DNA from 3 places in the Mesorhizobium sp. WSM4871 genome. Region 2 is predicted to be linked to each of the others. Evidence: predicted binding sites of a transcription regulator. Region 2 holds the regulator's gene; each other region holds the start of a gene.
The links. Region 2 encodes LexA, which represses DNA repair genes until DNA is damaged. Its sites were predicted from a motif close to TGTTCNNNNTGTGTTCNG; they were not measured.
Positions count from the first base shown of each region.

Region 1: a site for LexA is predicted at 2,142-2,159, ahead of AC0L2H_RS21175 (ATP-dependent helicase). Genes of this name have one in related genera too.
Region 3: a site for LexA is predicted at 3,311-3,328, ahead of recA (recombinase RecA). Genes of this name have one in related genera too.

Region 1 is NZ_JBVVPU010000010.1:122,859-130,021, reverse strand. Features, by position in the region: gene AC0L2H_RS21190 (ABC-F family ATP-binding cassette domain-containing protein) at 1-1,336, opposite strand, end outside; gene AC0L2H_RS21185 (hypothetical protein) at 1,609-1,779, opposite strand; gene AC0L2H_RS21180 (hypothetical protein) at 1,898-2,068, shown strand; gene AC0L2H_RS21175 (ATP-dependent helicase) at 2,174-4,255, shown strand; gene AC0L2H_RS21170 (DUF982 domain-containing protein) at 4,431-4,733, shown strand; gene AC0L2H_RS21165 (hypothetical protein) at 4,793-5,053, opposite strand; gene AC0L2H_RS21160 (DinB family protein) at 5,105-5,617, opposite strand; gene AC0L2H_RS21155 (glutathione S-transferase family protein) at 5,675-6,367, shown strand; gene bluB (5,6-dimethylbenzimidazole synthase) at 6,451-7,086, shown strand.
Region 2 is NZ_JBVVPU010000005.1:390,693-397,855, forward strand. Features, by position in the region: gene AC0L2H_RS13655 (adenylate/guanylate cyclase domain-containing protein) at 1-441, opposite strand, end outside; gene AC0L2H_RS13660 (ComEC/Rec2 family competence protein) at 1,005-3,473, shown strand; gene lexA (transcriptional repressor LexA) at 3,467-4,219, opposite strand; gene AC0L2H_RS13670 (molybdopterin molybdotransferase MoeA) at 4,326-5,531, opposite strand; gene moaC (cyclic pyranopterin monophosphate synthase MoaC) at 5,532-6,014, opposite strand; gene trpC (indole-3-glycerol phosphate synthase TrpC) at 6,017-6,829, opposite strand; gene trpD (anthranilate phosphoribosyltransferase) at 6,833-7,163, opposite strand, start outside.
Region 3 is NZ_JBVVPU010000009.1:135,698-142,860, reverse strand. Features, by position in the region: gene AC0L2H_RS19625 (DMP19 family protein) at 1-501, shown strand; gene sufA (Fe-S cluster assembly scaffold SufA) at 588-968, shown strand; gene AC0L2H_RS19615 (GFA family protein) at 1,243-1,740, opposite strand; gene AC0L2H_RS19610 (TfoX/Sxy family protein) at 1,829-2,152, shown strand; gene AC0L2H_RS19605 (carbohydrate kinase family protein) at 2,171-3,106, opposite strand; gene recA (recombinase RecA) at 3,386-4,489, shown strand; gene alaS (alanine--tRNA ligase) at 4,772-7,163, shown strand, end outside.

The DNA.
Region 1 (7,163 bases), on a different contig from region 2:
CGAAGGCCGACAGGCCCATCAGAAGGCGCGCCTTCTCGCCGCCCGACAGGTCCTTGGCGGCGGTGTTCATCTTTTCGGTGGTCAGGCCGAACTGGGCGACGCGGCCGCGCACCTTCGATTCCGGCGCCTCCGGCATCAGCCGGCGGACATGTTCATAGGCGTTTTCCTCCGGCCGGAGATCATCGAGCTGGTGCTGGGCGAAGATCGCCACTTTCAAGCCAGGCGCCACCGTCATGGTGCCGGTCTCCTGCTTCAGGCGGCCCGACAAAAGCTTGGCGAAGGTCGACTTGCCGTTGCCGTTGGCGCCGAGCAGCGCGATGCGGTCGTCGGCATCGATGCGCAGCGTCATCTTTTTGAGGATCGGCTGCCCCTGGGTATAGCCGACATCGACATTGTTCAGCGCAATGATCGGCGAAGCGACAGTTTTCACCGGCTCGGGGAAGGAGAACGGTCGCACCGTGTCGTTTACGATCGCGGCGATCGGCTTCATCTTCTCCAGCGCCTTGATGCGTGACTGCGCCTGCCTTGCCTTGGAAGCTTTGGCGCGGAAGCGCTCGACAAAGGATTCCATGTGCTTGCGCGCGGCTTCCTGCTTGACGCGGCCCTTCTCCTGCAATTCCTTCTGCTCGGTATATTGCCGCTCGAACTGGTCGTAGCCGCCGCGCCAGAAGGTCAGCTTCTTCTGGTCGAGATGGACGATCGAGTTGACGGCGCGGTTCAAAAGATCGCGATCGTGCGAGATCAGCAGCACAGTGTGCGGATATTTCGAGACGTAGTTCTCCAGCCACAACGTGCCTTCGAGGTCGAGATAGTTGGTCGGCTCGTCGAGCAGCAGCAGATCCGGCTCGGAAAACAGCACCGCTGCGAGCGCAACGCGCATACGCCAGCCGCCGGAGAAGGACGAAGCCGGGCGTCTTTGTGCCGCATCGTCGAAGCCGAGGCCGGCCAGAATGGTGGCCGCGCGGGACTCGGCGGAATGGGCGTCGATGTCAGCCAGCCGCATGTGGATGTCGGCAATGCGGTGCGGATCGGTCGCCGTCTTTTCCTCTTCGAGCAGTGCCGAGCGTTCGAGGTCGGCCTTGAGCACGATCTCGATCAGCGGCTCTTCCGTACCCGGCGCTTCCTGCGCGACCTGGCCGATGCGGGTGTTCCTCGGCAGGCTGATCGAACCGGTCTCAGACGGGAAATCGCCGGTGATCGCCTTGAACAAGGTCGTCTTGCCGGTGCCGTTGCGACCGACAAGCCCGGCCTTGGTGCCGGCCGGCAAGGTCAGCGAGGCATGGTCCAGAAGCAGACGTCCGGCCATGCGCAGCGAAAGGTCGTTGATAACAAGCATGGCCGCGCTTTCGCACAGGACGTCGCCGCTTCGCAAGGTCCGGAGCACCGGTTCGGTCGCATGGGGCACAAAAACGCCAGCCGTGGACGGCTCGATGCCTTCGGCTCAGCTTGTCACCGTGGAAGGCGGCTGGTCTTCAGTGATCGCGCCATGACGCTGCGGCAAGACTCAGCTATCTCTTGCTGTGCGGCGGACCTGATACCCGCCTGGCCGGCGCCATCTCTTCCCCTCCCAAGCGGCGCCGGCCACCGCTCTCATCTCGCGGCAGCCAGTCATTGGGCCGGGGGCGTGCCGGGTTGATCGCCGCCGGTCGTCGACTTGGGTACCGGGTTCTTGTCGACTTGCGGGTTTTGATCGACGGGGGCCTTGGTCGGTTGAATGTTGTTGTCACAAGCAGCGAGAGCCAGCGCTGCCGCCAAAGCCAGGATTGAGAACCTCTTCATCGCGACCTCCTTTCGCCCCGCCTCTTCTTCTCCTTGGGCAAACGAGACGTGTGCCGATTTGGTTGCGTGGGAACAAAACGCCTCCTCTCTGGTTGGTTCACACCAATGGAGGATTGCGATGATGATCCGCCTGCTCATAGCTGGGACTATCGCCTACGCGGCCTATCGCATCACCAAAAAGGTGATTGACGATGTGCCCGACGATTTCGAACCGTTCCCGCCGCCACGGGATGACCGGAAGGTTCTAAGACGTCAGTCGGCGGCGATGGGCGTGGAACCCCAGCGTTAGAGCCTGCCGCGCAGCCAAAGCTCTTCCCGCTCTGCCAATGCTCGGCGAATGCAAGTCCTGCGCTGAAACCGTTGCGAACAAAGCAGAAACGATGCTTGATGGGCAATGAACCTTGCTGCCCGTGATTCGACCTTCATGCCTGCCTACCTCGCCAAGCTCAACGCCGAGCAGCGGCTGGCGGTCGAACATGGCGACGGCATGGTCTCCCGGCCGCTGCTGGTGATCGCCGGCGCCGGTTCCGGCAAGACAAGCACGCTGGCGCATCGCGTGGCGCATCTGATCGTCAGGGGCGCCGATCCGCGCCGTATCCTTTTGATGACGTTTTCGCGCCGCGCAGCATCCGAAATGGCCAAGCGGGTCGAGCGTATCGCAGGCGAGGTGCTGGGCCGCGATGCCTCAATCATCACCGATGCGCTCACCTGGGCCGGCACCTTCCACGGCATCGGCGCGAGGCTGCTGCGCGACTATGCTTTAGAGATCGGCCTCGACCCGGCCTTCACCATCCATGACCGCGAGGATTCCGCCGACCTGATGAACCTTGTCCGGCACGAGCTCGGCTTCTCCAAAACCGAAGCCCGTTTCCCGACCAAGGGCACGTGCCTGGCGATCTATTCGCGCGCCGTCAACGCCCAGGCGCCGCTTGGCGAGGTCCTGGGTTCGGTATTCCCCTGGTGCGCCGGCTGGGCCGAACAATTGAAGGCGCTGTTCGCCGGCTATGTCGAGGCCAAGCAGGCGCAGAACGTGCTCGATTACGACGACCTGCTGCTTTATTGGGCGCAGATGGCCGGCGAGCCGGAGATATCGGCGCATCTCGGCGGGCGTTTCGACCATGTCCTGGTCGACGAATATCAGGACACCAATCGCTTGCAGGCCTCGATCCTGACGGCGCTGAAGCCTGACGGCTCCGGTCTCACAGTGGTCGGCGACGACGCGCAGTCGATCTACTCGTTTCGCGCGGCGGAAGTGCGCAACATCCTCGATTTCCCCAAGCAGTTCGCGCAACCGGCCGAGATCGTCATGCTGGAACGCAATTACCGCTCAACCGAGACCATACTGGCCGCCGCCAATGCGGTCATCGGCGAAGCATCGGAGCGTTTTACGAAAAACCTGTGGTCCGAGCGCAAATCGGCGGAAAAGCCGAAACTGGTCAATGTCCGCGACGAGACCGAGCAGGCGAGTTACGTCTGCCAGGCGATCCTGGCCGAGCGCGAGGCGGGCACGGCGTTGAAGGCGCAGGCCGTGCTGTTTCGCGCCTCGCACCACAGCGGGCCGCTGGAGATCGAGCTGACGCGCCGCAACATCCCGTTCGTCAAGTTCGGCGGCCTCAAATTCCTCGACGCCGCCCATGTCAAGGATATGCTCGCCGTATTGCGCTTTGCTGAGAACCCGCGCGATCGCGTCGCCGGTTTTCGCGTGCTGCAGCTTCTGCCCGGTATCGGGCCTTCGGCAGCCAATGCCATCGTCGAGACGATGGCGACGTCGCTCGACGAGGCGATGGGCCTTGCCCGCTATCGGCCACCGCAAAGGGCCGCGGAGGACTGGCCGGGTTTCGTCGCGCTATTCTCGCAGCTGCGGGCCGGGTCGAAAAAATGGCCGGCCGATCTCGAGCAAATCAGGTTCTGGTACGAGCCGCATCTGGAACGCATCCACGAGGATGCAACGATGCGCCGGGCGGACCTTTTGCAGCTCGAACAGATCGCCGCGGGCTACGCTTCGCGCGAGCGCTTCCTCACCGAACTGACGCTTGATCCGCCGGACGCGACCAGCGACGAGGCCGGCCCGCCGCACCGCGACGAGGATTATCTAATCCTGTCGACCATCCATTCGGCCAAGGGCCAGGAATGGAAAAACGTCTTCGTGCTCAACACCGTCGATGGCTGCATCCCGATCGACCTCGGCGTCGGCTCGAAGGAAGAAATCGACGAGGAGCGCCGGCTGCTCTACGTGGCGATGACGCGGGCCAAGGACAGCCTGCACCTGGTCATGCCGCAGCGTTTTTTCGTGCATGGCCAGGCGGCGCGCGGCGACCGCCACGTCTACGCCTCGCGCAGCCGCTTCATCCCGGCCTCGATCCTTGGCGCTTTCGAGCAGACGGCGTGGGCAAGCGTCCAGGCCAAGGACGATCCGCGCCGCCAGCCGCAGGTTCGCATCGATCTCGGCGCCCGCATGCGTGGCATGTGGAAGTGAGTGAGTAGCGAGATCAGGTAACTATTCACCCCGATAGCGAAGCGGCCGGCGCAGAACGAGACAATCCCATTCCGGCGACATGGAACCTAGAAAGGCCATCCGCGTTTCTGGGCGTCCGATCCCCAGCCGGAAGAGCGGCGTTCGCCGTCATCTCCGCCCAAATCGAGAGGCCCGTATGCACGACAGGATGTTCTTCACCCCGGTTGCCGTCACCGTCGGCGCTGGTCACAAGCGCATGATCGCGTCGCTGTTCGACATGCATGAGTTCCTGACCGAGTTTCCGCCATCGCGGCGCCGGCTGAGTTATGGCGCGGCGGTGAAGGCCTGCGAAGCGGCACGCGCCGGCGAAATCTCGGCTGAGGCGGCGCGCGATGCACTGATCACCTTTGCGGTGACGGCCGGTATCCTGTGGCCGCCCGTCCAGCCGGCCGTCTCGGTCAAGCCGGTCGCGCACGGCTTTGGCGGCTACGCCACCTGACATCAGGCAACCAAGTCTCAGGTTTAGGCTGCGTTCCGGAGCGCTGGTTGATGCGGGCGCTAGATCAGGCGCCTGCTGACGCTCAGTCGGGTCACCGCGGTCACGAGAATGGCACCGACCATGAAATACAGGGTCGCCACGACGTCACCCTGATGGAAGTGGTATCCGGAATTGAGAAGCGCCAGAACCACGGCGAGGAATGCCACGAGGCGCAAGGGTTCATTGGTCATGCGTGCCAACTTTCGCTGTTGCTGCAGGGCGGCCACCCTCAAGGCCGCGCGCTGAATATGATGTTTGGGCGCGTTTTGCAATCTGGCCAATCACCCCATCGTTCGTCTCTTGGGGGACGCCCGTTGCGTTCCGCCCAGAAATCAGGCGAAGGCCCTGCCCTCCTCGCTGCGCTGGAACAGCATCAAGTCCAATCCCAGGCTCGGGCGGCCCAGAATGGTCAGGATCGCATGCGCCTGGCCGCGGTGATGGGTCTGGTGGTTGAAGACATGATCCAGCGCCGGCGCCAGCCGCTGCGAGACGGTGCGCATGTCGGAGACGGTCATGTAGGTGAAGCGGCCGGTCAGCGCCTTCTCGCTCAAGGCCCCGACCCAGTCGATGATGCGCTTGTCCTCGGCCTCGCGCGCCATGCGCAACACGGGCAAGGCCCGGTGCAGGACGGCGTCGAGACTGGTCGGCGCGTCGCCCTCGCCGGTGAAGCGCTTCATCCAGATGCGATCGGCGGTGAGCAGATGGTTGAGCGTTCGCATCATCGATCCGAAGAAGGTGCCGACGTCGCGGTTGAACTCCTCATCGGTCAGGTCGTCCGCGGCATCGTAGATGCGGCCATTGGCCCATTGATTGTAGGCCGCAAACATCATGAAATGCTGCTTCATCTTTCTCTCGAAATCTCGTTTCGCCTGCCTAACTAGACCGCAAGGACGCCGCCGCCAATGACCATTCTGCTCTATGACCTCGTCGGACGCGATACCGCGCGTCCGTTCAGCCCGCATTGCTGGAAGGCGGCGATGGCGCTTGCCCACAAGGGGCTCGACATATCAAGCGTGCCGACGCGCTTTCTCGAAGTGCCTGCCGTCGAAGGCGGCGTCTCGAAGACCGTTCCGGTGATCCGTGACGGCGATCGTGTCGTCGCCGATTCCTTCGCCATCGCGCTCTATCTCGACGATGCCTATCCCGAGCGGCCGACATTGTTTGCCGGAGACGGCGGCAAGGCGATGGCACGCTTCATCGAACGCTGGTCGCAATTGACCATCCATCCCTATGTCACGTCAGCGGCGATAATGGACCTGCACGCCATGCAGGACGAGGCGAACGCCGCCTATTTCCGAAGCAATCGCGAGCAGCGTTTCGGCAAGAGGCTGGAAGAGGTCGAGGCGGTGCGCGACGCCGGGCTGGCCGCCTTCCGTGCCTCGCTGGAGCCGCTGCGCTCGATGCTCGCCTACCAGCCTTTCATCGGCGGGCAGTCGCCGCTGTTTGGCGACTATATCGTCTTCGGCGCACTGCAATGGGCGCGTATCGCTACGCCCTACCGCCTGCTCGACGACAGCGACCTCGTGGCGCAGTGGTTCGAGCGCTGCCTCGACCTGCATGACGGCCTCGGCCGCAAGGTGGCGGCGGCGGCATAGGGCAGTAAGGCAGTAGGTATGCGCGCCGTGGTGACTTTTCCTTACTGCCTTACTCCCTACTCCCCTACAAAGGCAGCGACGCATTGACGCCAGGTCCGCAATTCCCCGACGATTTTCGCGCCGCGCTGGTCGATCTCTTCCTGTGGCGCCGGGATGTCAGGCGGTTTGAACCGACGCCGCTTCCGGAAGGTGCGCTGGAGCGGCTGCTCGACCTCGCCAGCCTTGCGCCCTCCGTCGGGCTGAGCCAACCCTGGCGCTTTGTCGTGGTCGAGAGCCCGGAGCGCCGTGAGGCCGTCAAAGCCTGCTTTGAACGCTGCAATGCGCAGGCATTGGCATCGTTCTGCGGCGAACGCGCCGCGCTCTATGCCCGCCTGAAGCTCGCCGGCCTGAATGAGGCGCCTTGCCAGTTCGCGGTTTTTGCCGATCACGCAACCGGGCAAGGGCACGGGCTCGGCCGCATGACGATGCCCGCCACCATCGAGTACTCGGCGGTGATGGCGGTCCACACGCTGTGGCTGGCGGCGCGCGCCGAGGGCATAGGCATGGGCTGGGTCTCGATCCTCGATCCGGTCGAGATGGCGAGGATCCTCGACACGCCGCCGCAATGGACACTGATCGGCTACTTCTGCCTCGGTTACCCCTCGCAGCAGCACAACGTGCCCGAACTGGAACGAGAGGGATGGGAGGTCCGGCGTCCTCCCATCATCATGGTGCGCTGACCACTACCGGCGCGAGTCAACGCCGCGGGCCTTGGCAATGGGCCGGGCGACTTGTATAGAGCCCGCCACCTCAAGTT
Region 2 (7,163 bases):
GAGCTTGCCCTGAAGGTGGTCGTAGGCGGTGCCCGAGACAACCACGGCGCCGGGATCGGCTATGCTTTCGAGGCGGACGGCGATGTTGACACCGTCGCCGTAGAGGTCGCCGTCCTCCTCGTAGACCACGTCGCCGAGATTGACGCCGATGCGGAAGCGAATCCGCTCTTCCTCGGGCGTCTCCGCCTCGTGTTCTGCCAAAGCCTGCTGGATCGACATCGCCGAGGTCACCGCGTTGACGACGCTCGCGAACTCGCACAGCATGCCGTCGCCGGTGAGCTTGACGATCCGGCCCTGATGCTCGGAGACCAGCGGTTCGAGGAGGTCCTTGCGGTATGTCTTGAGCCGCTCGATCGTGCCGCGCTCGTCGCGCTCCATCAGGCGCGAATAACCGACCACGTCGCAAGCCAGAATCGCTGCGAGGCGGCGCTGCGCGGTCATTGCACCGCGCGGCCCTCTCGCCCATGTACCGCCGACTTCCAGACGCCCAACGTGCATGGCATCCATTTCTCCCAGCCACCGCCAGTCGCCGATTCACACGGAGAACGCAGCTTGACCTTGCCTTCACGAGATTTCGCTATCCCGCTTGCTAGGCGTGAAGCGATCCGGTCGCCGCGCTAACAGCCAACCGGCGACACGCCCACGCAGCCTCTGGGGACGCTGACACACCACTCCCAGAAGGTCGGAGATATTTGCTGCCCTTGGTAACCGGGTGACGCCTCCGTGGTGGTGCTTTTGTCACCGCGATGTAACAGCGAGAGTTTCGCTTTGTCCGCGCCGGATCTTATGCGGCACGGCTCTGGTGTCGTTGGATTGAAGCCGGCCGAGGATCGCAAATCGACGCCGAAATTACGGCGGGTTATACGGCGGGTTGTCTTGTCGCCGAAAGCCATCGCTGAAGGAAGGACCCAGGGCAGGCACTGGAAGCGGATGTGGTTGCGCGGACTTTCGCGCGTCGCGCGTTCATGTAGCATAGGAGGTCAAGGGCGCAAGGGGCAGACCCGATGGCTGGACGAGGCCGGGATACGGACGAGGGCGAGGACGCGATCAGCGGCGTCAGCGAACGGTTGCTGTTCGCCGCCTCCGTTCCCGTCCCGCCGGCGCCAGCTTCGCTGCCGCGCCTCGATATCCCGCCGCCCTTGCCGCCGGATCGCACGCCGACGGTGCCGGTCCCGACTGTCGGCACCACGACCCGCCTTGGCGGGCAGTTTCGCCGCCTTTCGTCATCCAGCATCCGCGCCGCCGTGGTCTCGGCGGCCAGCCTGGAAATCGACCGGGGCATCGCCTTCCTGCTGGTGCCGGTTTTCCTCGCATCCGGGGCGATCTTCTATTTCTCGCTTGCCGTGGAACCGGGTTTTGCGCAACCCATCGCCGTCGTGGTCCTGATGGCGTTGTGCGCGGCCGGCTCGCGGTCATGGCGCAAGACGCATCTGTGCTTCATGGCGGCGCTGTTGTGCGCGCTCGGCGTGCTCGCCGCCAAGGTCGAGACCTGGCGCGTCGCAACGCCGATGCTCGGTTCGGAAATCCCGACGCGGCTGACCGGCCGTGTCGTCAGCCTCGACCAGATGGCGAATGGCCGCGTCCGGCTGGCCATCGATGTGATCTCAACCGCCCGGCCGACGCTGCGCTATCCCCCGGAACGGGTTCGCGTTTCCGCGTCAAAAATACCGCCTGGCATGACCGCCGGATCCGTGGTGACCGGCTACGCCAGGCTGCTGCCGCCGACCGGCCCGGTGCGGCCGGACAGCTATGATTTCTCCTTCGACAGCTATTTCACCGGCATCGGCGCCAGCGGCTTTTTCCTCGGCACGCCGAAACTTGTCGGCGCGGATGCCACGCCGCCAGATGGCACACTGCTTGCCGCGCGCCTTTCTTCGGCGGTCGAGAACGCCCGCGAGAGCATCGCGAACCGTATTCGCGGTCAAGTTGGCGGCGCCGAGGGCGAAATCGCCGCGGCCCTGATCGTCGGCGTGCGCGCCGGTATCCCGGAAAAGATCAACGAGGCGATGCGGCGCACCGGCATCTACCACATCATTTCCATCTCCGGCCTGCATATGGCGCTGGTCGCCGGTACGGTCATGGCGCTGCTGCGCGGCGCCTTCGCGCTGTTTCCCGATTTTTCCTCGCGCCGGCCGATCAAGAAATACGCGGCCGCGGCCGCACTCTTTTCGATCGCGGCCTATCTCGTCATTTCTGGCGTGGTGGTCGCGGCCGAGCGCAGCTTCATCATGCTGGCGGTGATGCTGATCGCGGTGCTCTTCGACCGGGCAGCACTGACCATGCGCAATCTGGCGATTTCGGCGATTGCCGTCATCCTGGTGTCGCCGCACGAGGTGGTCGGCCCGAGCTTCCAGATGTCGTTTGCCGCGACCGCCGCACTTGTCGGCGCCTATGCCGGCTGGTCCGATTACCGTGCAGGCAAGGTCACCACGCCACCGCCACGACGATCGCTGCCTGGTTTCGTCACGCGAAAATTCCTGGCTGCGATGGGCGGCCTCGCCATGACCTCCATCATCGCCGGCGGCGCAACGGCGCTTTTCGCCATCTGGCACTTCCAGCGCGTCTCGCCGCTCAGCCTGTTCGCCAACCTGGCCGTCATGCCTGTTGTTTCGCTGGTGGTCATGCCTTTCGCGGTTCTCAGCGCGTTGGCGATGCCGTTCGGCGCCGACGGCCCTTTCCTCTATGTGATGGGCAAAGGGCTCACGGCGATGATTGCCCTGTCCGGCTGGATATCGCAGCGCTCGCCGATCGATGCGGTCGGGCTGATTTCGCGTCAGTCCGTCCTGCTGGTGACGATCGCCCTTGTCATCGCGACCATGGCGACGACCCGGCTACGGCTCGCGGCCCTTCCTTTCGCGCTCGCCGGACTGCTGACGATTTCCCACACCCGCACGCCCGACGTCCTGATCTCGGAGGACGGGCATCTGGTGGCGCTGTCGATCGGGAACGGCGAACTTGCCATCAACCGGGTACGTTCGAACGTGTTTACCACCGACAACTGGAAGCATGCGCTGGTATCCGAAACCATCGTCGAACCGGAGACGTTCGCCAAGGGCGACGCTCAGTTTGACATAACCGATCCGGCCGAATTGCCGCCGGGCGCGCCGTTCTACTGCACAGAAGGCCTGTGCATAGCCAGGCATCCGTCGGGCGCTATCGTCGCGCTCGCCGACGACCGCAAGACCGCCCGGCCAGCCTGCGCCTTTGCCGACCTGATCGTCATCGACGATGCCACCGCCTACGATCCCTGCCGCAATCCGCTGATCCTTGTCGTCACCAAACGGCAGCTTGCCCGCGCCGGCAGTGCCGCCGTCTTCTTCAACCCGCAATCGGCGACCATGCGTGCAGAAATCCGCTTCGCCGTCGAAGCGCCATATCGGCCATGGCATACCCAGCGAAAGTTTTCGCGCGAGGCGAGGGGGCTGCCGCCATACCGCAAGCCCGAGAAATCCAAGCCGTCTGTGGTTCAGTAACGCCGGATCAAACCGACGAGCTTGCCTTGCACCTTGACGCGGTCCGGCCCGAAGATGCGCGTCTCGTAGGCCGGGTTGGCGGCTTCGAGTGCGATCGAAGCGCCCTTGCGGCGGAACCGTTTCAGCGTCGCTTCCTCCTCGTCGACCAGCGCCACGACGATCTCGCCAGGCTGGGCGGTGTCGGCATTGCGGATGATGACCGTGTCGCCGTCGAAGATGCCGGCTTCGATCATCGAGTCGCCCTTGACCTCGAGCGCGTAGTGCGCGCCGCCTGTAATCATGTCCGGCGGTACCGAGATGGAGTGCGTCTGGTGCTGGATGGCGTCGATCGGCACACCCGCGGCGATGCGGCCCATCACCGGAATGGACACCGCGGCAACGGCGTCGTCATTGTTGCCGGCGGAAGGCATTCGCGATAGCGCCGGCTTGATCTGCCGTCCGAGGTTACCCTGCCCGGAATTGTTTTGGCCAAGGCTGCCCTGAATGACGCTCGGCGAGAATTTGCGCGCCGCATTGAGGCCAGGGGCAATCGAGTCGGGAAGACGCAGCACCTCCAGCGCACGAGCGCGATTCGGTAGCCGGCGAATGAAGCCGCGTTCCTCCAGCGCCGTGATCAGCCGATGGATCCCGGATTTGGAGGCGAGATCGAGCGCTTCCTTCATCTCGTCGAACGAGGGCGGAATGCCGCTTTCCTTCATCCGTTCGTGGATGAACATAAGCAGTTCATGTTGCTTGCGTGTCAGCATCGCGGCCCCCAAAACAGAATCAGAAAAACAAACCCAGAACAAACACTATCTGTTCCAGTTGTGTTCCGCAACCATTTAAAGTTTAATGAATGTGTTGACGTTTTGTTCAGCGTAGCATCAGCACGCTGCAGGCAGCGCCGGCCGCGGCGACGGGAGCGAAAGGCTCACGCACGATCAGCCCATTGGCGTCGGCCAGCATTCTTAGCATCGAGGAATCCTGGATGCCGAACGGCGTCGCCTTGAACGATCCGGCCTCTTCGGTCACCACGGCGCGCACATAATCCTGCCTGAGATCGTTCGCCGGCATTGCGGCGCCGAGCCGCGCCTCGCGCATGTCCTGCCGATACGCCCGGCCGCCGAGCCGCGCCAGCAGCGGCTTCAGAAAAAGCTGCGTGCAGACCAGGCTCGCCACCGGGTTGCCGGGCAGGCCGATGCATCTGACAGTGCCCAGCCGCCCGGACATCAGCGGCTTGCCGGGGCGCATGGCGATCTTCCAGAAATCGAGCGTCATGCCTTCGCCGGTCAGCACGTCATGGACGAGGTCGTGGTCGCCGACCGAAGCGCCGCCGAGGGTGACGAGGACATCGGCGCCGGCGGCGACCGCCTTTTTCACCAGAGTGGCGATCGCTTCCTTGCGATCCGCGGCGATGCCGAGATCGAGGGCATTTGCACCGACCGACCGGGCTGCGGCGGCAACGCCATAGGCATTGGACGAGATGATCTGGTCGGGCCCGAGGTCGCTGCCCGGCGGCAGCAATTCGTCGCCGGTGGCGATGATGGCGACCAGGGGCCGTTTCACCACGCTGACACGCGGATGATTGGCCGAGGCTGCCAGCGACAATGCGGCCGGATCGAGCAGGCGGCCCTTCTCCAGCAGGACATCGCCTTTCGAGAAGTCGAGCCCCAGACGGCGTATGTTTCGCCATTCCGGCGTCGGCTCGGTCACTTCGATGCTGCCGCCGCCGAGATCCCTGGCGTTCTCCTGGATAACGATGGTGTCGGCGCCGGCGGGAAGCGGCGCTCCGGTAAAAATGCGCACGGCTTGCGCCGGACCGACAGTGCCTTCGAAGCCACGACCGGCCGGCGCCATGCCGATCACCGAAAGCCTGGCGGGTGCGGATGTGACATCGGCGGCCCGCGCCGCATAGCCGTCCATGGCCGAGGCATTGAAGGGCGGCTGGGTGCGCAGCGCCATCACGGGCTCGGCCAATACCCGGTCAGCCGCGTCCATCAGCGCAACGCTTTCGGCTGGTAGCGCCGTCGCACCGTCAAGGAGGCGTTCGAGCGCCTCCGCCACCGGGACCAGCGCCATTTAAGAACCTGCCTTGTAGTCGCCGGACTTGCCGCCGGTCTTTTCCACCAGCCGGACGCCGGAGATCACCATGGCGCGGTCGACCGCCTTGGCCATGTCGTAGATCGTCAGGCAAGCGACCGAGGCCGCGGTCAGGGCTTCCATCTCGACGCCGGTCTTGCCGGTGACGCGGACCAGCGCCGTGACCTTGAGGCCGGGCAGCGACTGGTCCGGTTCGATATCGATGGAGACTTTTGTCAGCAGCAGCGGGTGGCAGAGCGGGATCAGTTCATGCGCCTTCTTTGCCGCCATGATGCCGGCGATGCGTGCGGTGCCGAGCACGTCGCCCTTCTTGGCATCGCCCGCCAGGATCATTTCCAGTGTTTGCGGCCGCATCGAGACAAAACCTTCGGCGATCGCCGTGCGCGTCGTCTCCGCCTTGTCACCGACATCGACCATATTGGCTTCGCCTTGCGCGCCAAGATGGGTGAGGGCGGCTGACATCGTCAGATAACCTCTGCTGGGGCCTTGCCGGTCAACAGCGAGCGCGTTGCTGCAGCCACGTCCTGTTGCCGCATCAGGCTCTCGCCGACGAGGAACGTGCCGATGCCGCTCCTCTCCAGCCTGCGGCAGTCGTCATGTGAAAAGATACCGCTCTCGCTGACCAGCAGCCGATCGGCCGGCACCATCGCGGCCAGCCGCTCTGACGTCTCGATGCTGGTTTCGAACGTCCTGAGATTGCGGTTGTTGATGCCGATCAGCCGCGACGACAGTTTCAAGGCGCGTTCCATCTCAGCTTCGTCATGCACTTCGACCAGCGCATCCATGCCGAGTTCGAAAGCCGTGGATTCGAGTTCGCTCGCCACGCCGTCATCGACGCTGGCCATGATGATCAAGATGGCGTCAGCGCCCCAGGCACGCGCCTCGTAAACCTGATAGGGATCGAAGAGAAAATCCTTGCGGAGTGCCGGCAAATCAACGGCTGCGCGCGCCTTGGTGAGAAATTCGGGCGCACCCTGGAACGACGGCGCGTCGGTCAGCACCGAAAGACAGGCAGCGCCACCCGCCGCATATGCCTTGGCCAATGCAGGCGGGTCGAAATCGGCGCGGATCAGGCCCTTTGAGGGGCTCGCCTTCTTGATCTCGGCGATCAGCGCGAAAGCCCCGGCTTTGCGCCTGGCATCAAGCGCCGCGAGAAAGCCGCGCGGCGCATCGGCGTCCTTCGCCCGCGCCTTGATCTCGGCCAGCGGCACAAGCGCCTTTGCCGCGACGATCTCCTCGCGCTTGTAGGCCTCGATCTTGCGCAGGATATCAGCCATTCCCTATCCGTTCGAAATCGCGACCAGCCTGTCGAGCACCTTTAGCGCCCGGCCGCTGTCGATGGCTTGCGCGGCACTCGCCATGCCGTCGGCAAGCGTGGTTGCCTTGCCCGCCACCACCAGCCCGGCGCCGGCATTCATCAGCACCGTGTCGCGATAGGCGCCGGCAGCGCCGCCCAGCATGTCGCGCATGGCCTTGGCGTTGTAGGAGGCGTCGCCGCCGCGCAGTTCGTCCTTGGTGTGGCGCTTCAGCCCGACGGCTTCCGGGGTCAGCGTAAAGCTGCGAATCTCGCCGCCGACCAGTTCGGCCACTTGGGTCTCGCCGGTGGTGGTG
Region 3 (7,163 bases), on a different contig from region 2:
ATGTCTGACAAATCTCGGCTGGATGACCTGAACGACGACGACATTCCACCTTCGGCGAGAGTCGTCGAGGTTTGGGGCGCTCCGGTTCTCGACGTTCTCGATAATCCGTCTGATTATCACAAAGCAATTGGCGCAATGCCTTCCGCGATCAGGAACGTCATCTGTGTCGAGTTGCTAAGTTGGCAGGTGTTGAACGGCGGCTTCAGGCAATACTTTTGGAATTCCTATGGGATAACGGCTCAGGGGGCCATTCAAGGTTTCCGCGCAATGGGCCTTGAAATGCATGCAGAGTTGACGCAACAAGCCTGCGCCTTGCTGGGCGAAGGCTTTCCTGAAGAGCGTTTGGCAAGAATGGAAATCGTGGGCGAGGTCGGCGGGAGCGGTATAGATTTCAACGCCTTGGATGACGCATTCTATGCGTTGGAAGAAAGTGAGCGCGATTCGGCCGAAGCTGCGCTCAATGCATATGCGACGGCAGCAATGGACGGACAATGGCAATAAAGACCTTGCAGTACGACGCTGATATAACCATTTTGAGCTATGAAATGATCCGCAGGCCTTGAACCCGCGCGAACATGGAGAACAACATGGGACGCTTCGCCGTCATCACGATGACCGAGAAGGCCGCCGACCGGGTGCGCGAGATCGTCGCCACGCGTGAAAATGCGCATGGCATTCGCCTCGGCATCAAGAAAGGCGGCTGCGCCGGCATGGAATATACGGTCGACCTGGTGACCGAGCCCAACACCAAGGACGACCATATCGAGCGTGATGGCGCCCATGTCTATGTCGCGCCGGAGGCAGCGCTTTTCCTGTTCGGCACCGAGATGGATTTCGAGCAGACGACGCTGCGCACCGGCTTCACTTTCCGCAACCCGAACCAGAGTTCGGCCTGCGGCTGCGGCGAATCCGTCGAACTAAAGCCGGCCGATTTGAAGGCGCTGGCCGAGGCGCGCGCTTCGGCCTGATCGGGACCCGCTAGTTTCCTCGACACGAGAACGTCGGGATTGCCCGAAACCTCTCAACTTCGTCATCCCTGGGCGAAGCAGGAGCGAAGCTCCGTCGCGGAGACCCTGGGATCCATGCCGTGACCTTAGCCGAAGAGTGCAGTGGAGCAGAATTCTACACCGCAGCAGCGCTCTGATGTCACGGCATGGATCCTGGGGTCTGCGCCGCGTCGCTTCGCTCCTTGCTCCGCCCCAGAATGACGACGGAACAGGGGTTTCGGCGCTACGCAAATAGCTATTCCACCCACATCCCCGTTCGCTTGTGCCAGTCGGCGATCGATTCCTCCGGATAGACGTCGAAGCTCTTGTCCTTCCTGCCGATCTCCGGCTCGACCCAGTTCGCCTTGTATTTCAGCATCAGATGCACCTTCTCCGGCGGCTTCGGCAGGTCGCTGTCGATCGCCGAGGCGAAGGGGTGCACCAGCTCCGGCCAGGTCGGATCGTAGAGCCAGAGCGCGGACCCGCATTTCCTGCAGAAATTGCGCTCGCCTGACGAGATCTCGCATTGCGGATGCTCGTCGTCCTCGATCTGCGCCCGGTAGACGCCGAGATTGCGCTTGCCAATTATCTTCAGCGTCTCGTAGTCGGCGCCGAGATTGATGGCGAAGCCGCCACCGCCCTGCTGCTTGCGGCAGATCGAGCAGTAGCACAGCATGAACGGCACCGGCGTGTGGCTTTCCACCTCGAAGCGGACGGCATTGCACCGGCAGGACCCTTTGAGCAGTAGCGGCATGACAAACTCCGACGAATGGCTCTCAACCTGTCAGCATGGTTTTGGTTGCGGCGATGACAAGGCCAAATCCGGATGACATGATCACGATATGGACAATGAACGCATCGCCGAGCTTTTCGAAGGGCTGGGCCCGGTCAGCATACGCAAGCTGTTCGGCGGCAAGGGCATCTATTTCGACGGCGTCATCGTCGCGATCGTGCTGCGCGGCGAATTGTTGCTGAAAGCCGACGCTGAAAGCGCTGCCGATTTCGAAGCCGCCGGCTGCCGGCAATGGACCTATACCGGCTCGCGCCACGGCAAGCTGGTCTCCATGCCCTATTGGAGCATTCCCGACAGCGCATTCGACGACCCGGACGAGATGACAATCTGGGCGCGTCGGGCCTATGAGGCGGGGCGGCGGGCAGGCAAATAGGCAATCTGCCTTCTGGTGTCATTCCAATTCCCGCGCCTCTGGCACAAGGGCCAGCGCCTCGGCAAAGGCCGCCGCCGTGAAGGCTGGCGCGAGCTCGGCGCTTTCGCTGGCAAGCATCGCTGCGGCAACGCCTTCGCGCAGCGCCGCACGCAGCGTCCGTCCGTTCAGCCGGGCAGCCACCGCCGCACCCGCCAGCGCGTCGCCGCTGCCGGCGGCATCCACGATTTTTCGCGTCGGCGGCAGGATTGAGAAGGCACCGGTTTCGTCGAAGCCCAGCACCAGACCATGGCTCGCCGTCACCACGCCGCTCTTGAGGCCGGCGGGCCTCAGCCCGCCAACGAGGTCTTGCTCCCCGGCATCGGCGCTGGCCAGCGCGATGGCCTCGCGCCGATCCATGAATGCCAGCGCCAGGTCGCCCAGCACCGGTGTCAGCCGCGCCGCCTTGTCGGGCGAAACGGCGATGGCGAAGATCGGCTTGCCGGCCGCCAGACCAACCAGCCGCTCAAGCGCCGCCGACGGCAGGCTCGCATCGCACAGGATTGCATCGGCGGCAGCGATCGCCTCGCGCACCTTGGCGCGGCGGATCTGCTTGGGCAGCGCCAGCTCGTAGAGCCCCATGTCGGCAAGACCGGCGATCGGTGCGCCGTCGCGGTCGAAGAGAACCGTGTGGCTGGGCGTCGCGCGGTCGAGGAACACCGCCGACAGATCGGCGATTCCGGCGGCGGCGATGGCCTGTGAAACCCTTTCGGCCAGCGCATCGCCACCGCGCACCGAAAGCAGCGAGCCGCAGGCGCCGCGCCGCACGGCGCAGCAAAGCGCATTGAACGCATTACCGCCGACATCCTCGCGCATCGTGCCGGGGTTCGACGCAGCCGGCGAATAGCTGCCCGAGATCCGGCCGCGCCTGTCGATATGGGCGGCGCCTATGGCCAGGATTCTCGGAGATTTCGTCATGCCGCGGTTATTCGCCTGTTATCTGTCCGGCGCAGACACTAGGCTGAGCAGGAGTTGCCCGCAAATCGAAGCAGCGATTCGGAAGACCGGCGCGACAACGAATCCCTTACTGTGCGGATACATCCGAACCTGATTCTGTGAAACGAAAAAAGAACAAACCTGGATATTCCTTGTTTTTCAAGTGTTTGGTGCCCCTTGCCAAACGAGAACAAAAAAGGTACAAATAGCCAGGGATTGCGGATTGTCCGGCCTTCATTGACGACCAAGGGGTGATGTATCATGGCTCAGAATTCTTTGCGGCTTGTAGAGGACAAAGCGGTGGACAAATCAAAGGCTCTGGACGCGGCGCTGTCGCAAATCGAGCGTGCTTTCGGCAAGGGCTCGATCATGCGGCTCGGTGCGAACGAGCAGGTCGTCGAGATCGAAACGGTGCCGACCGGCTCGCTCGGCCTCGACATCGCGCTTGGCGTCGGCGGCCTGCCGCGCGGCCGCATCGTCGAGATCTACGGGCCGGAAAGCTCGGGCAAGACGACGCTGGCGCTGCACACGGTGGCCGAAGCCCAGAAGAAGGGCGGCATCTGCGCCTTCGTCGATGCCGAGCATGCGCTCGACCCGGTCTATGCCCGCAAGCTCGGCGTCGACCTGGAGAACCTTTTGATCTCGCAGCCCGACACCGGCGAGCAGGCGCTCGAGATCTGCGACACGCTGGTGCGCTCCGGCGCCATCGACGTGCTGGTGGTCGATTCGGTCGCGGCGCTGACGCCGCGCGCCGAAATCGAGGGTGAGATGGGCGATTCGCTGCCTGGCCTGCAGGCCCGCCTGATGAGCCAGGCGCTGCGCAAGCTGACCGCTTCGATCTCGCGCTCCAACACCATGGTCATCTTCATCAACCAGATCCGCATGAAGATCGGCGTCATGTTCGGTTCGCCCGAGACCACCACCGGCGGCAATGCGCTGAAATTCTATGCCTCGGTGCGCCTCGACATACGCCGCATTGGCTCGGTCAAGGACCGCGACGAGGTCGTCGGCAACCAGACCCGCGTCAAGGTGGTCAAGAACAAGCTGGCGCCGCCCTTCAAGGTGGTCGAGTTCGACATCATGTATGGCGAAGGCGTGTCCAAGACCGGCGAGCTGGTCGACCTCGGCGTCAAGGCCGGCGTGGTCGAGAAGTCGGGCGCCTGGTTCTCCTACAATTCGCAGCGTCTCGGCCAGGGCCGTGAAAACGCCAAACTGTTCCTGCGCGACAATCCCGACACGGCGCGCGAGATCGAATTGGCGCTGCGGCAGAATGCCGGGCTGATCGCCGAGAAATTCCTTGAAAATGGCGGCCCTGAGCGCGGCGAAAGCGACGACGGCTTTGAGGAAGAATCCGGCGCCATGTAGGACCTCGGTGGTGGCCGGAATCTGGCCATGATCCCGGTTCATTACCTTCAACTTATGTAATCGAGTTCCGTATCCTTGCGTTTCAAACCGCCGGCCTAGCGCCGGCGGTTTGCGTTTCAGCCGTAGTGCATGGACGACCGGCAGGCGCCGTGAATTGGCCCAATTCCGTGTTTCTGGACAGGCTGCGGCGTGATCGGTAAAAGGCCCAATCCATCTTCTAGAACGAAGAGCCCATTTGCCGCCGGCCGGGCCGGCGGTTCTCTCCAGAAGGCAGTATCATTCATGAGTGGCGTGAACGAGATCCGGTCGACATTCCTCGACTACTTCCGCAAGGAGGGGCACGAGGTCGTCGCGTCGAGCCCGCTGGTGCCGCGCAACGACCCGACGCTGATGTTCACCAATGCCGGCATGGTGCAGTTCAAGAACGTCTTCACCGGCCTGGAGAAGCGACCTTATTCGCGTGCCACCACCGCTCAGAAGAGCGTTCGCGCCGGCGGCAAGCACAACGACCTCGACAATGTCGGCTACACCGCGCGCCACCTGACCTTCTTCGAGATGCTCGGCAATTTCTCGTTCGGCGACTATTTCAAGGAGCGCGCCATCGAGCTCGCCTGGAACCTGATCACCAGGGAGTTCGGGCTGAAGCAGGACAAGCTGCTCGTCACCGTCTACCACACTGATGACGAGGCAGCCGGCTTCTGGAAGAAGATCGCCGGTTTTTCCGACGACCGTATCATCCGTATCGCGACCTCGGACAATTTCTGGGCGATGGGCGACACCGGACCATGCGGGCCGTGCTCGGAGATATTCATCGACCGCGGTGAGCATATCTGGGGCGGCCCTCCCGGCAGTCCGGAAGAGGACGGCGACCGTTTCCTCGAATTCTGGAACCTGGTGTTCATGCAGTATGAACAGGTGACGAAGGACGAGCGCATCGACCTGCCGCGCCCGTCGATCGACACCGGCATGGGCCTGGAGCGCATGGCCTCCATCCTGCAAGGGGTGGAAAGCGTCTTCGAGACCGACCTGTTCCGTCACCTGATCGACGCCGCGTCGTCCGCGCTTGGCCGCGGTCCGGATGCGGACACTGTCGCATCGTTCCGCGTCATCGCCGACCATCTGCGTTCGTCCTGCTTCCTGGTGGCCGACGGCGTGCTGCCATCCAATGAAGGCCGTGGCTATGTGCTTCGCCGCATCATGCGCCGCGCCATGCGCCATGCGCAGTTGCTCGGCGCCCGCGATCCCCTGATGTGGCGCCTGGTGCCGGCGCTGGTGCGCGAGATGGGCCAGGCCTACCCGGAACTTGTGCGCGGCGAACAGATGATCACCGAAACGCTGAAGCTTGAGGAAACCCGTTTCCGCAAGACGCTGGTGCGCGGCCTCGGCCTGCTTTCGGAGGCGACCGAAAAACTGGGCGCCGGCGACATGCTGGACGGCGAGACAGCTTTCAAGCTCTACGACACCTATGGCTTTCCGCTCGATCTGACGCAGGACGCGCTGCGCCAGCGCAACATCTCGGTCGATCTTGCCGGCTTCACCAATGCGATGGAGCAGCAGAGGGCCGAGGCGCGCAAGAGCTGGGCCGGCTCCGGCGAGGCCGCGACCGAAACGGTGTGGTTCCCGGTGCGCGAGAAGACCGGCGCCACCGAATTCCTCGGCTATGAGACCGAGCAGGCTGAAGGCCTCATCCAGGCGCTGGTCAGGGACGGCAAGACCGTCGACAGTGCCACCAAGGGTGATGCGGTTGCCGTGGTCGTCAACCAGACGCCGTTCTACGGCGAGTCCGGCGGCCAGATGGGCGATACCGGCATCATTTCGGGCGAAGGCTTCTCGATCGAGATTTCCGATACGCAAAAGAAGGCCGATGGGCTGTTCGTGCATCTCGGCAAGGTGACCAGCGGCACGGTCAAGACGGGTGCTGCCGTCGAGCTGAAAGTCGACCATGCGCGCCGTTCCAGGCTGCGCGCAAACCACTCCGCCACGCATCTGATCCATGAGGCGCTGCGCGAAGTGCTGGGCACCCACGTCGCGCAGAAGGGTTCATTGGTGGCGCCTGAGCGGCTGCGCTTCGACATTTCGCACAACAAGCCGATCTCGCCTGACGAACTCGAAGAGGTCGAGCGCATGGCGAACGAGATCGTCGTGCAGAACAGCCCGGTGACCACGCAGCTGATGTCGGTCGACGATGCCATTGCCGAAGGCGCCATGGCGCTGTTCGGCGAGAAATACGGCGATGAAGTGCGCGTCGTTTCCATGGGCACGGGCCTGCATGGCGCCAAGGCCAACCGGCCCTATTCGGTCGAGCTCTGCGGCGGCACCCATGTCAGGGCGACCGGCGATATCGGTCTGGTGCGCATCGTGTCGGACGGCGCGGTCGCCGCCGGCGTGCGCCGCATCGAGGCGCTGACCGGCGAGGCTGCGCGCAGGCATCTCGACGAGCAGGACAGACGGCTGAAGGCGGCCGCGGCAACGCTGAAGATCTCGCCGGCCGATGTGCCGGCGCGCGTCGAAGCGCTGCTCGACGAGCGCAAGAAGCTCGAGAAGGAACTGACCGAGGCGCGCAAGAAATTGGCGCTGGGCGGTGGTGCTGCAGCCGGAGCACCGGCCGAGAACGAGACGGTCGCCGGTGTCGGTTTCCTCGGCAAGGCGGTCTCCGGCGTCGCGCCGAAAGACC